Regions from separate parts of the Paenarthrobacter sp. NPDC089322 genome, predicted to be linked through region 1. Evidence: predicted binding sites of a transcription regulator. Region 1 holds the regulator's gene; the other holds the start of a gene.
The links. Region 1 encodes HrcA, which represses chaperone genes, less so after heat shock. Its sites were predicted from a motif close to TTNGCACTCGNNNNNNNCGAGTGCNAA; they were not measured.
Positions count from the first base shown of each region.

Region 2: groL (chaperonin GroEL) is a predicted target of HrcA. The motif match lies at 3,544-3,570, and genes of this name have one in related genera.

Region 1 is NZ_JBFBGW010000002.1:225,946-231,327, forward strand. It holds gene AB0N65_RS03095 (16S rRNA (uracil(1498)-N(3))-methyltransferase) at 1-339, opposite strand, end outside; gene dnaJ (molecular chaperone DnaJ) at 342-1,472, opposite strand; gene hrcA (heat-inducible transcriptional repressor HrcA) at 1,523-2,530, opposite strand; gene AB0N65_RS03110 (DUF3097 domain-containing protein) at 2,746-3,597, shown strand; gene AB0N65_RS03115 (DUF4870 domain-containing protein) at 3,723-4,136, shown strand; gene hemW (radical SAM family heme chaperone HemW) at 4,155-5,382, opposite strand, start outside.
Region 2 is NZ_JBFBGW010000004.1:59,639-65,020, forward strand. It holds gene AB0N65_RS05950 (threonine/serine exporter family protein) at 1-19, shown strand, start outside; gene AB0N65_RS05955 (siderophore-interacting protein) at 94-933, opposite strand; gene AB0N65_RS05960 (uracil-DNA glycosylase) at 1,208-1,975, opposite strand; gene AB0N65_RS05965 (DUF3263 domain-containing protein) at 2,108-2,419, shown strand; gene AB0N65_RS05970 (LytR C-terminal domain-containing protein) at 2,468-3,088, shown strand; gene AB0N65_RS05975 (cold-shock protein) at 3,272-3,475, shown strand; gene groL (chaperonin GroEL) at 3,789-5,382, shown strand, end outside.

The DNA.
Region 1 (5,382 bases):
CCACGGGATGACCGCGTCGATTCCCAGCTCGGTAGCTGTTTCGATGGCCAGCTCGTCACGGTCGCCCTTGGCCAACGCCTGGACCAGCACCAAGCGCGTTGCCGGTTGCCCCTCATACGTGACCTCGGTGGCTGTGACCGACAGCGTGCCCTGACCGACTTCAGCCACCGTTCCCGTCAGCCGTGCGCCTGCTCCGTCGGCAAGGTCCACAGCTTCGCCTGCCGTGAGCCGTTTCACGGTGACGGCGTGCCTGGCCTCCGGACCGTCCAGGACAAACACAGAGCCAGGACCCACACCGTCCAAACTGCCGGCGGGTGTGAAGAAGACGGGGTTGCTCACCGCTACAGGTTACCGAGCTTGTCCCGCAGCTTGGCGAACATGCCGCCGCTGGCAACGAGCTTGCCGTCGGTGAACTGCTCGCCGCGCAACTTGGCCAGCTGTCGCAGAAGCTCTTCCTGGGCCGGGTCGAGCTTGCCGGGGGTCTCCACATGAAGGTGCACTTTGAGGTCTCCACGGCCGTAACCCCTTAAGTGCGTCACGCCCAGCCCTCGAAGGGTAATGACCTCGCCGGATTGCGTGCCGGCCTTGACGTCGATCTCCTGCGGTCCGTCGAACGTCTCAAGGCTAAGTTCCGTGCCCAAGGCAGCGGCCGTCATGGGAACGCTCAGGGTTGCATGAAGGTCGTCCCCCTCGCGGATGTAGGTGGAATCGTTGTTAACGCGGATCTCTACATACAGGTCGCCCGCCGGTCCGCCCGCCGGTCCTGCTTCACCCTGCCCCGACAACTGGATGCGCGTTCCGGTGGCAACACCGGCCGGAACCTTGATGGTGAGTGACCGGCGGCTGCGGATACGGCCCTGGCCGCTGCACTCGTTGCAGGGATCCTTGATGATCGTGCCGAAGCCCTCGCAAGAACCACACGGCGCCGTAGTCATAACCTGACCAAGGATGGAACGGACAGCCCGCTGCACTTGGCCGCTGCCGCCGCAGATATCGCACCGTTCGGGATGAGTGCCCGGCCGGCAGCAACTGCCATCACACGTTGGGCAAATGACTGCAGTATCGACTTCGAGCTTCTTGTTGACGCCGAACACGGCATCCTTGAGGTCAATCCGGACGCTAATGAGGGCATCCTGGCCGCGGCGCACCCTGGATGCAGGACCGCCGTGACCTCCGGCTCCGCCACCGAAGAAGGTGTCGAAGATGTCCTGGAAAGCAAAGCCCTGGCCGGAGTAGCCCCCGCCGAAGCCGTTGTCTGTGCCGTTCTCGTTACCGGTGGCATCATAGACGCGGCGCTTTTGGGGGTCGGACAGCACCTCATAGGCATGGGTCACTGCCTTGAACTGCTCAGCGACGTCCTCCCCCGGGTTGACGTCCGGGTGTAGCTTTCGCGCCAACTTGCGGTACGCCTTTTTGATCTCTTCCCCGGTGGCTTCCGGTGAGACTCCCAAAACGTCATAGTGGCTGCTCAAAGTCGGTTTCTCTTCCTTGTTGTACTGCGGTTCTTAGCCCCGGGGCTGGCTCAGCCGCCGAGAATTCGGGACAGGTATCGGGCCACGGCACGCACGGCTGCCATGGTGGTTGGATAATCCATACGGGTGGGCCCCAGGATCCCCACTTTCGCGCCCGAGCCATAGCCTGTGGCCACGACTGATGCCTCGGCCAGGCCATCGTACGGATTCTCGCGGCCGATGCTGACGGTAACACCGCGCGGATCATCCCCCATGTCCGACAACAACCGGAGCATGACGACTTGTTCCTCAAGCGCCTCAAGCACGGGGCCGATGCTGAGCGGGAAGTCCACGTTGGACCGGGCAAGGTTGGCCGTACCGGCCATCAGGATGCGCTCTTCACGGCTTGTGTCACTCAGCGTTTCCAGACCGTGGGCAAGGACCTGCGCCAAGCTGCGGAGTTCCGGCGGGCACAAGGCCACAACGGACGGAAGCACTTGCGACAGAAGAGCCAACTGAGTGCCGGAAATGCTTCCCAGGAACCGCGCACGCAACGCCATCAGAGCCTCGTTGCTGACATCCGAGCCGGCGTCGATGACCTTTTGCCCAACGCTGCCGGTATCTGCGATCAGCACCACCAGGACCTGCTTGGGCGCCAGAAGGACGAATTCGACGTGGCGCACCAAGGCCCGGTTGGAGTGCGGGTACTGCACGACGGCGACCTGGTTGGTCAGCTGCGACAGGAGCCTTACGGTTCGTTCCAGGATGTCGTCGAGGTCGTCCGGCCCTTCCAGCAAGGAGTGGATGGCCCGACGCTCCGCTGCGGACAGGGGCTTGACCTGGGAAATCCGGTCCACGAACAACCGGTATCCCTTATCCGTCGGAATCCGGCCGGCGCTGGTATGCGGCGCGGCAATGAGGCCTTCTTCTTCCAGGACGGCCATGTCGTTGCGGATGGTTGCGCTGGAAACCCCCAAATGGTGCCGTTCCACGAGAGCCTTGGAACCGACTGGTTCCCGGGAGTGTACGTAATCCTCAACGATGGCGCGCAGCACTTCCAGCTTGCGTGGCTCACTCATTGCAACACCTCCTGACGGCTGTCCAATGCCGGGTATCCCAGGCTGCGGGGACCACCAGCTACAACGTACTTAGCACTCAACATGCCCAAGTGCTAATAAGTCTAGTATGAGCCAGCCCGTTGCTAGCATTGAAACCGGCCCGCCGGGAGTTGACCGCAGCGGGCGGCAGCAGCAGCGGCCCTGTCAAAATTTCCAGCGCGAAGAGGTATGAAGGTTTGGCTTTTGACACATGGGGTCCCCGGGACCTGAGCGCGCCCGTGAAGACGACGCTGCCGGAGGTACCTGTCCAACGCGGGATGGTCCTTGAAGACGTCCAGTCCGGATGGGTTGGTGAAGTAACCAGGGTCGAAAAGTCCGGCGGGATGCACATTGTCTCCCTGGAGGACAGACAAGGTAAGACCAAGTCCTTCCAGCTCGGGTTTGGATTCCTGCTTGAAGGCCAGGCCATACGCCTCATGCCCCCGGCCGCGAAAACACCCGCCGGTTCATTGCCGCCGGGCCGAACAGCGTCCGGTTCCGTGCGGGTCCAAGGGCAGCGTGCCCAAGTGGCAAAAGCAAGCCGGATCTGGGTGGAGGGCAAGCACGACGCCGAACTGGTGGAGAAGGTCTGGGGTGATGACCTGCGGGTGGAGGGCATCGTCGTCGAGCCGCTGCATGGCGTCGACGACCTCAAATCGGCCATCGCGGACTTCGCGCCGGGCCCCGGGCGCAGGCTCGGCATCCTGGTGGACCACCTTGTTGCCGGTTCCAAAGAGTCCCGGATCGCCCAGGATGCCATGACGCTGCCAGGTGCTGCCGGAAACGTCCTGATTGTGGGCCACCCGTATGTGGATGTTTGGCAGGCAATCCGTCCGAAGGTGCTGGGAATCGAGGCGTGGCCCGAGATCCCGCGCGGCGTGGATTGGAAGACCGGGATCCTGACTGCCTTCGGGTGGCCCCATGACACCGCCGAAGACATTGGCCTCGGCTGGCAACGGTTGCTCGGCGCTGTGCGGAGCTACGCGGATCTCGAGGCATCGTTGCTTGGCAGGGTGGAGGAAGTCATCGACTTCCTTACAGTGCCCTAAGGCCGCATGGTGAGCTGAAGCTGCATCACCGGCGAAGCCATGATGCGTTTTGTCCCGTGAAGCCCGCCGGACCCAGTATTCTGGGACAGCAAGACTGCAGCATCTTAAAGCAAAGGGAAGACACCGTGGCAGACAACGCCCCAGACGAACCGGGCCAGGCCGCAGGCCAGCCCCAGTATCATGGCGCACCTGCAAATGCACTCCCCCTGACCGCCAGCGAAGACCGTCAATGGGCTACTTTGGCGCACTTCGGCGGCATTCTTGGGTGCCTGCCGTCGCTATTGATCTACCTGATTTTCCGCGACCGTGGTCCATTCACCGCACAGGAATCCAAAGAAGCACTGAATTTCACCCTGCCGCCGACCATCGCCGCAGTCGTGGCAAACATCCTGGTCCTGCTGCCAGTCGTCGGCAACATCTTCGCGGTGATAGCTACGGCAATTTGGGTGGCACTGACGTGTTTCTCGGTCTCGGCCGGGATCCGGGTAAACCACGGCCAGCCGCACCGTTACCGCATTAATCTCCGCTGGATCAAGTAGTCGGTGCCCGGCCAGGACTCAGTCCGGCAGGATCCTGCGAACCACGGCATCGGCGAGCAGCCGCCCCTTCAGGGTCAGGACCAAGCGGCCCTTGAATGCCGCCACAGGATCAACAAGGCCATCAGCAATGAGCCCGGCCATGGCGTGGCGTCCTACCTTGTCCAAAGCGTCCACCGACAGACCGGTCCCAAGGCGCGCCTCAAGCATGATGCGCTCAACCTCCCGGGTACCGGCGTCGAGCGTTTCACGTCCGGCGGCCGGCGAGGAGCCCGCTGCCAGCCTTGATGCATAAGCAGTGGGGTGCTTGACGTTCCACCACCGAACGCCGCCCATGTGGGAATGCGCTCCCGGGCCTACGCCCCACCAGTCATCGCCGCGCCAATAAGCGAGATTGTGGCGGCACGCCTGCTGCGGCGTCCTTGACCAGTTGCTGACCTCGTACCACTTCAGCCCGGATTCCGAAATCAATGTGTCCGCCAGTTCGTACTTTGCTGCGTGATCGTCGTCGTCGATTCCGGGGACTTCGCCGCGCCGGATCTGCGCAGCGAGCTTGGTGCCGTCCTCCACGATCAGAGCGTAGGCGCTGATGTGGTCCGGCTCGTAGGAAAGCGCTGTCTCCAAGGACTCCTGCCAGTCAGCCATGGTCTCGCCGGGTGTGCCGTAGATGAGGTCCAGGCTGACGGCCAGTCCTGCTTTCCGGGCCCACTGCACCACCAAGGGGACACGGCTCGGCGTATGCGTACGGTCAAGCACCTTGAGGACATGCGGCACAGCGGATTGCATACCGAAAGAGACCCGGGTGAAGCCGGCGTCAGCCAGGAGCTTCAAGGATTCGGGCGTGACGGAGTCGGGGTTCGCTTCCGTAGTCACCTCGGCTCCCGGCTCGAGCCCCCAATGAGCAACAGCCGCCCGCAAAATTCGCGCTAAATCAGCCGCCGGAAGCAGCGTGGGCGTCCCACCCCCGAAGAAGACCGTGCTGAGTGGCCTCCGGGGCACCCCTGAAGCGTCGAGGGCGGCGACAGCAAAATCCAGTTCCGCCACAGCTGTGCCCGCGTAGGCATCCTGGGATGCACCACCACCAAGTTCGGTAGCCGTGTAGGTGTTGAAGTCGCAGTAGCCACACCGCACGGCGCAGAACGGGATATGCACGTACAAGCCGAACTTGCGATGTTCGACGCCGGCAAGCACCTGCGGGGGCAGCAAACCGTCCGCAGGTGCCGGGTCGCCCAAGGGAAGGACGCTGGGC
Region 2 (5,382 bases), on a different contig from region 1:
AAGGGTCCGCCGCCGGTAGGCCTTGCTTCACTGGATCCAGGCCTGCTGGATCTCTCCCGGTCTGGATTTTGCCCTGACTAGATCTTGCCCTGACTAGATCTTGCCGACCGGCAGTTTCTTCTCGGCCTGGAACACTTCTTCAACGCGGCCCTGTGCCCAGTAGCCAGACAACGACACCTGTGAGCGTTCCAGTCCGTGCTGCACGAACAGGATCTCGCGGAGGCCCTTCATGTAGCCCCGCTCGCCATGCGCGAAGACATCCACCCGGCCCGGCAGCCACTCGGCAGTCCGCAGGGCGTCCAGGAGAAGCTCGCTGGACCCCGCGGGCACCCCGTTGCGCTGCAACCAATGGAGTTCGAGGCCCTGAGGCGCCGAGATCGGGAGGATGTCGGCAGCGCTGTCCACCTCCAGGAAGGCCATGCCCTGTGCTTCCGGACCCAGTGCCTCGATGCACGCCGCGATGGCAGGAATGGCGGCGTCGTCGCCGGCGAAAAGGTGCCAATCGGCGTCGGTGTCCGGATTGTAGGCGCCGCCCGGGCCGGTGAAGATCAGCGAATCACCCGGCTCTGCCGCCGCTGCCCATGGTCCCGCGAGGCCTTCGTCGCCGTGGACGACGAAATCGATGGCGAGCTCCTGTGCTTCCAGGTTCACCCACCTGATGGTGTAGGTCCGGGTGTGCGGCCACTGTTCGCGGGGCATGGTCTCGCGGATGGCCCAGAGGTCCAACGGAAGTTGGTAGTCGACGCCCGGCTGCGGGAAGACGATTTTGACGTAGCGGTCCACGAATTCGTTGTTCGCGTAGTCTCTGAAGCCCGGGCCACCCGCGACAATCCGCACCATGTGCGGCGAGAGACGTTCCTTGCGCAGGACAAGCAGGTTGACCTGGGGACGTGTCTTGCGGTCAGCGGACGAGGTGACGGGGAGTGCAGCCATGTAGGTAAGCCTAAGCTAATTGCCTGCACGCTTGCTGGGTATGAGTCGAACGTTACAGTCAGTCAATCGCTCTCTCACCAAATGACCTTTTCGGCTGAAGGCTCTCTCACCGAACGACCCTTTCGGCTGAAGGCTCTCTCACCGAACGACCCTTTGGGCTGAAGGCTCTCTCACCGAATGACCCTTTCGGCTGAGGCCTCTCACCCATGCCCGTAGGGGTGATCGGGGGTTGGGGTTTTGGGGGTGTTTGGTGATGGAGGGTTGGGGAATGGCCCTACAGGACGGGAAGTTCCCAATCCACGGGGTCCGCCCCTTGCTCCCGCAGGAGCTCGTTCGCCTTGGAAAAGGGCTTTGATCCGAAGAAGCCCCTCGACGCCGAGAGCGGACTGGGATGAACTGACACCACGGCCGGCGCTCCGTTCAACAGCGGCATGACGGATTCGGCATCTTTTCCCCACAGAATCGCCACGAGCGGGCTCTGGCGTCCGGCATCATTGGTGCGATTGGCGACTGCGGTGACGGCCGCCGTCGTAATAGCCTCCCAACCCTTGCCACGGTGTGAGCCGGCATTTCCGGCAGCGACGCTCAAAACGCGGTTCAGGAGCAGGACACCTTGATCCGACCAGGCGGTCAGGTCGCCGTGGACACGTGGCGGGAGGCCGAGGTCGTCGTGGAGTTCGCGGTAGATATTGGCAAGGCTCCGGGGGATGGGCCGGGTTCGGCGGGATACGGCAAAGGAAAGGCCGACGGCGTGTCCCGGCGTTGGGTACGGGTCCTGGCCGAGGATGAGGACTTTGACGTCGTCCAGTGGGCGTCGGAAGGCGCGAAGCAGGTTGGTTGCGTCGGGAAGAATCCGGACGCCCTGCGCTGCCTGCCCTGCGACGAAACCCAAAGCATCGCGGAGCTGCCCCTCCACCGGGCGGAGGGCGTCGGCCCAGTCCGGCGCCATGAGCTCTTCCATCGGCTTGTCCAGCAGTTCATCGAAGGCAGGAGCCGAAACGCCCGGGGGTTCAAGGTCAAACAATGCTTCCTCGCCAGTCACTACGCCATTGTGCCTCGCGCGCAGCACGACCCGCGAATGACACTGTTGTTATTCGCCCGTAACATGGGGGTAGGACATTTTCCCCCACAAGCGTCGAAGGAGTGTGCCGTGGCAGAACCAGCACAGGAACCGATGGCGGCGCAGGCTACCGGTTTGGCCCTTGAAGACCTGGCGGCCGGTATCCGCAGCGACTCGCCGTTGAGCGAGCGCGACCAGCAGATGTTGGCCTTGGAACGCCAATGGTGGAAGTACGCGGGAGCCAAGGAACAAGCCATCCGCGAGCTGTTCGATCTCTCCGCTACCCACTATTACCAGATCTTGAACGCGTTGATTGATCGTGAGGATGCGCTGGCCCACGATCCCATGCTGGTCAAGAGACTGCGTAGACTACGTACGTCGCGCCAACGTGCGCGGACAGCGCGCCGCTTGGGGTCCGACGCGTAAATCGCCAGGCTGACCGTCAGCAGCAACCAGCAAGGACAACGCTTCACCATGACCAAATATGCCAAGGATGAATTCGACCGGGTCCCGCAGAGCAGTTCCCGTCAGGGCGTGCATCGCGATGCCCAGGAAACAGCCCGCCCCACTTTGTGGCCGGTGTTGACCGTTGGTGCCGTTGCCCTGGTGCTCGGTTTGGTGGCCTTCCTGATCCTTCCGCGACTTGGCCTGGTGGCGCCGGGAGCGTCGTCGAGCGTCTCGACGGCGGCGCCCCAGCAGACTGAAACCGCGCCGTCCGCGGCTCCCACCGAATCAAGCGCAGCGCCTATCGCGTCCGGAGGACCGAGCCCCGGGACGACCCCGTCGGACGTGCCGTCTGCGACCCCGTCCGCTGCACCCGTGGATAAAGCCACGGCGGTGGCCGTCTACAACGGCACCGGTACTGCCGGTCTGGCTGGCCGCGTGGCAGGCCTCGTCCAGGGCGATGGCTGGGCATTGGGCACCGTGGGCAACTGGGGTGGCATGCCGCAACAGGCCTCAGTGATCTTCTACAACGCACCGGAACAGAAGGCCAACGCCGACGCTCTGGGAACTCTCCTGGGCATCACGCAGGTTGTGGAGTCACCTGAAGTCCAGCAGCCGCTGGTGGTTGTCGTAGGACCCGGTTACCAGTAGGCAGGACGTCTGGTTTCCGCCGTGGGCGGCGCCCGGAATCCCCAACCCGGTTAAGCCTGAATAACAAAAAGCACGGTCACGCCTTCCGCGGCAGCGCGGGGAGAGTGACTGTGGTTACAGTGGACTGACTCCGGTCCGGAGATCCCGGCAACCGGTCTTGGCTACTGCGAAAGTGTGGGCATCATGGCTTTGGGAACCGTCAAATGGTTCAACGCCGAAAAAGGATACGGCTTCATCACTGTGGATGACTCCGGGGACGACGTCTTTGTGCACTGGTCGGCCATCCAGATGGAGGGCTTCCGTGCCTTGGAGGAAGGCCAGCGCGTCGAGTTTGAATTGGGTGAAGGCCAGAAGGGGCCGCAGGCCGAAAGCGTACGCGTCGCTTAGCCGCGTAGGCCGTGCCTCAGCTAACGGCTGAAAAGTCAACATATTCCGGGCTCAAAGTGTCTCCTCTGCTTGCACTCTCACTGGTCGAGTGCTAATTATTGATTTAGCACTCTTCCGCTTCGACTGCTAACTCCGGTCCGGCTGACGCCGACGCCGGACAGCTCTCGGAAAAGGGGAGGATCAAGAAACACCTTGATGGGGTGAGGTCCGGAGTTCGGGGCATACAGAGGCCTCAAGCAAAGGACCGTCCGTCGCGGGCACCCTATCTGACAGGTACCTTCTTAACGACTGTCCCGAAAGGACTACCGCCGTTATGGCCAAGATCATTGCATTTGATGAAGAGGCACGCCGCGGCCTCGAGCGGGGCCTGAACACCCTCGCCGACGCCGTCAAGGTCACCCTCGGCCCGCGTGGACGCAACGTCGTCCTCGAAAAGAAGTGGGGCGCTCCCACGATCACCAACGATGGCGTGTCCATCGCCAAGGAGATCGAGCTGGACGATCCTTACGAGAAGATCGGTGCGGAACTGGTCAAGGAAGTTGCCAAGAAGACGGATGACGTCGCTGGCGACGGTACCACCACCGCTACCGTCCTCGCTCAGGCACTGGTCAAGGAAGGCCTGCGCAACGTTGCAGCCGGCGCCGACCCGCTGTCCCTCAAGCGCGGCATCGAGAAGGCTGTGGACGCTGTGATCAGCGAACTGCTTTCCTCCGCCAAGGAAATCGAAACGAAGGAAGAGATCGCCGCTACGGCTTCCATCTCCGCTGGTGACCCGGAAATCGGCAGCCTGATCGCCGAAGCCCTGGACAAGGTGGGCAAGGAAGGCGTCATCACGGTCGAGGAATCCAACACCTTCGGCCTGGAGCTCGAGCTCACCGAGGGCATGCGCTTCGACAAGGGCTACATCTCCGCTTATTTCGTCACCGACGCAGAGCGCCAGGAAACGGTCCTCGAAGACCCGTACATCCTGATCGTCAACTCCAAGATCTCCAACGTGAAGGAACTCGTTGCGGTCCTGGAGAAGGTCATGCAGTCCAACAAGCCGCTGCTGATCATCGCCGAAGACATCGAGGGCGAGGCTCTGGCCACCCTGATCGTCAACAAGATCCGTGGCACCTTCAAGTCCGTCGCCGTCAAGGCCCCGGGCTTCGGTGACCGCCGCAAGGCACAGCTCGCCGATATCGCCATCCTCACCGGTGGCCAGGTCATCTCCGAAGAGGTCGGCCTCAAGCTGGAGAACGCTGGTCTGGAACTCCTCGGCACCGCCCGCAAGGTTGTTGTCACCAAGGACGAGACCACTATCGTTGAAGGTGCCGGCGACGCCGAGCAGATCGCAGGCCGTGTGGCCCAGATCCGCGCCGAGATCGAGAACTCCGACTCCGACTACGACCGCGAGAAGCTGCAGGAGCGCTTGGCCAAGCTGGCCGGCGGCGTTGCAGTCATCAAGGCCGGCGCCGCAACCGAAGTTGAGCTCAAGGAGCGCAAGCACCGCATTGAGGACGCTGTCCGCAACGCAAAGGCTGCCGTTGAAGAAGGTATCGTCGCCGGTGGTGGCGTTGCCCTCATCCAGGCCGGTGCCAAGGCATTCGCCAACCTCACCCTCGAGAGCGACGAAGCCACCGGCGCCAACATCGTCAAGGTTGCCATCGACGCTCCGCTGAAGCAGATCGCCTTCAATGCCGGCCTCGAGCCGGGTGTTGTTGCCGACAAGGTTCGCGGCCTGCCTTCCGGCCACGGCCTGAACGCTGCTACGGGTGTCTACGAAGACCTGCTGGCTGCCGGCGTCAACGACCCCGTAAAGGTCACCCGTTCGGCTCTCCAGAACGCTGCTTCCATCGCTGGTCTGTTCCTGACCACGGAAGCTGTTGTTGCTGACAAGCCGGAGAAGAACGCTCCGGCTCCGGGCG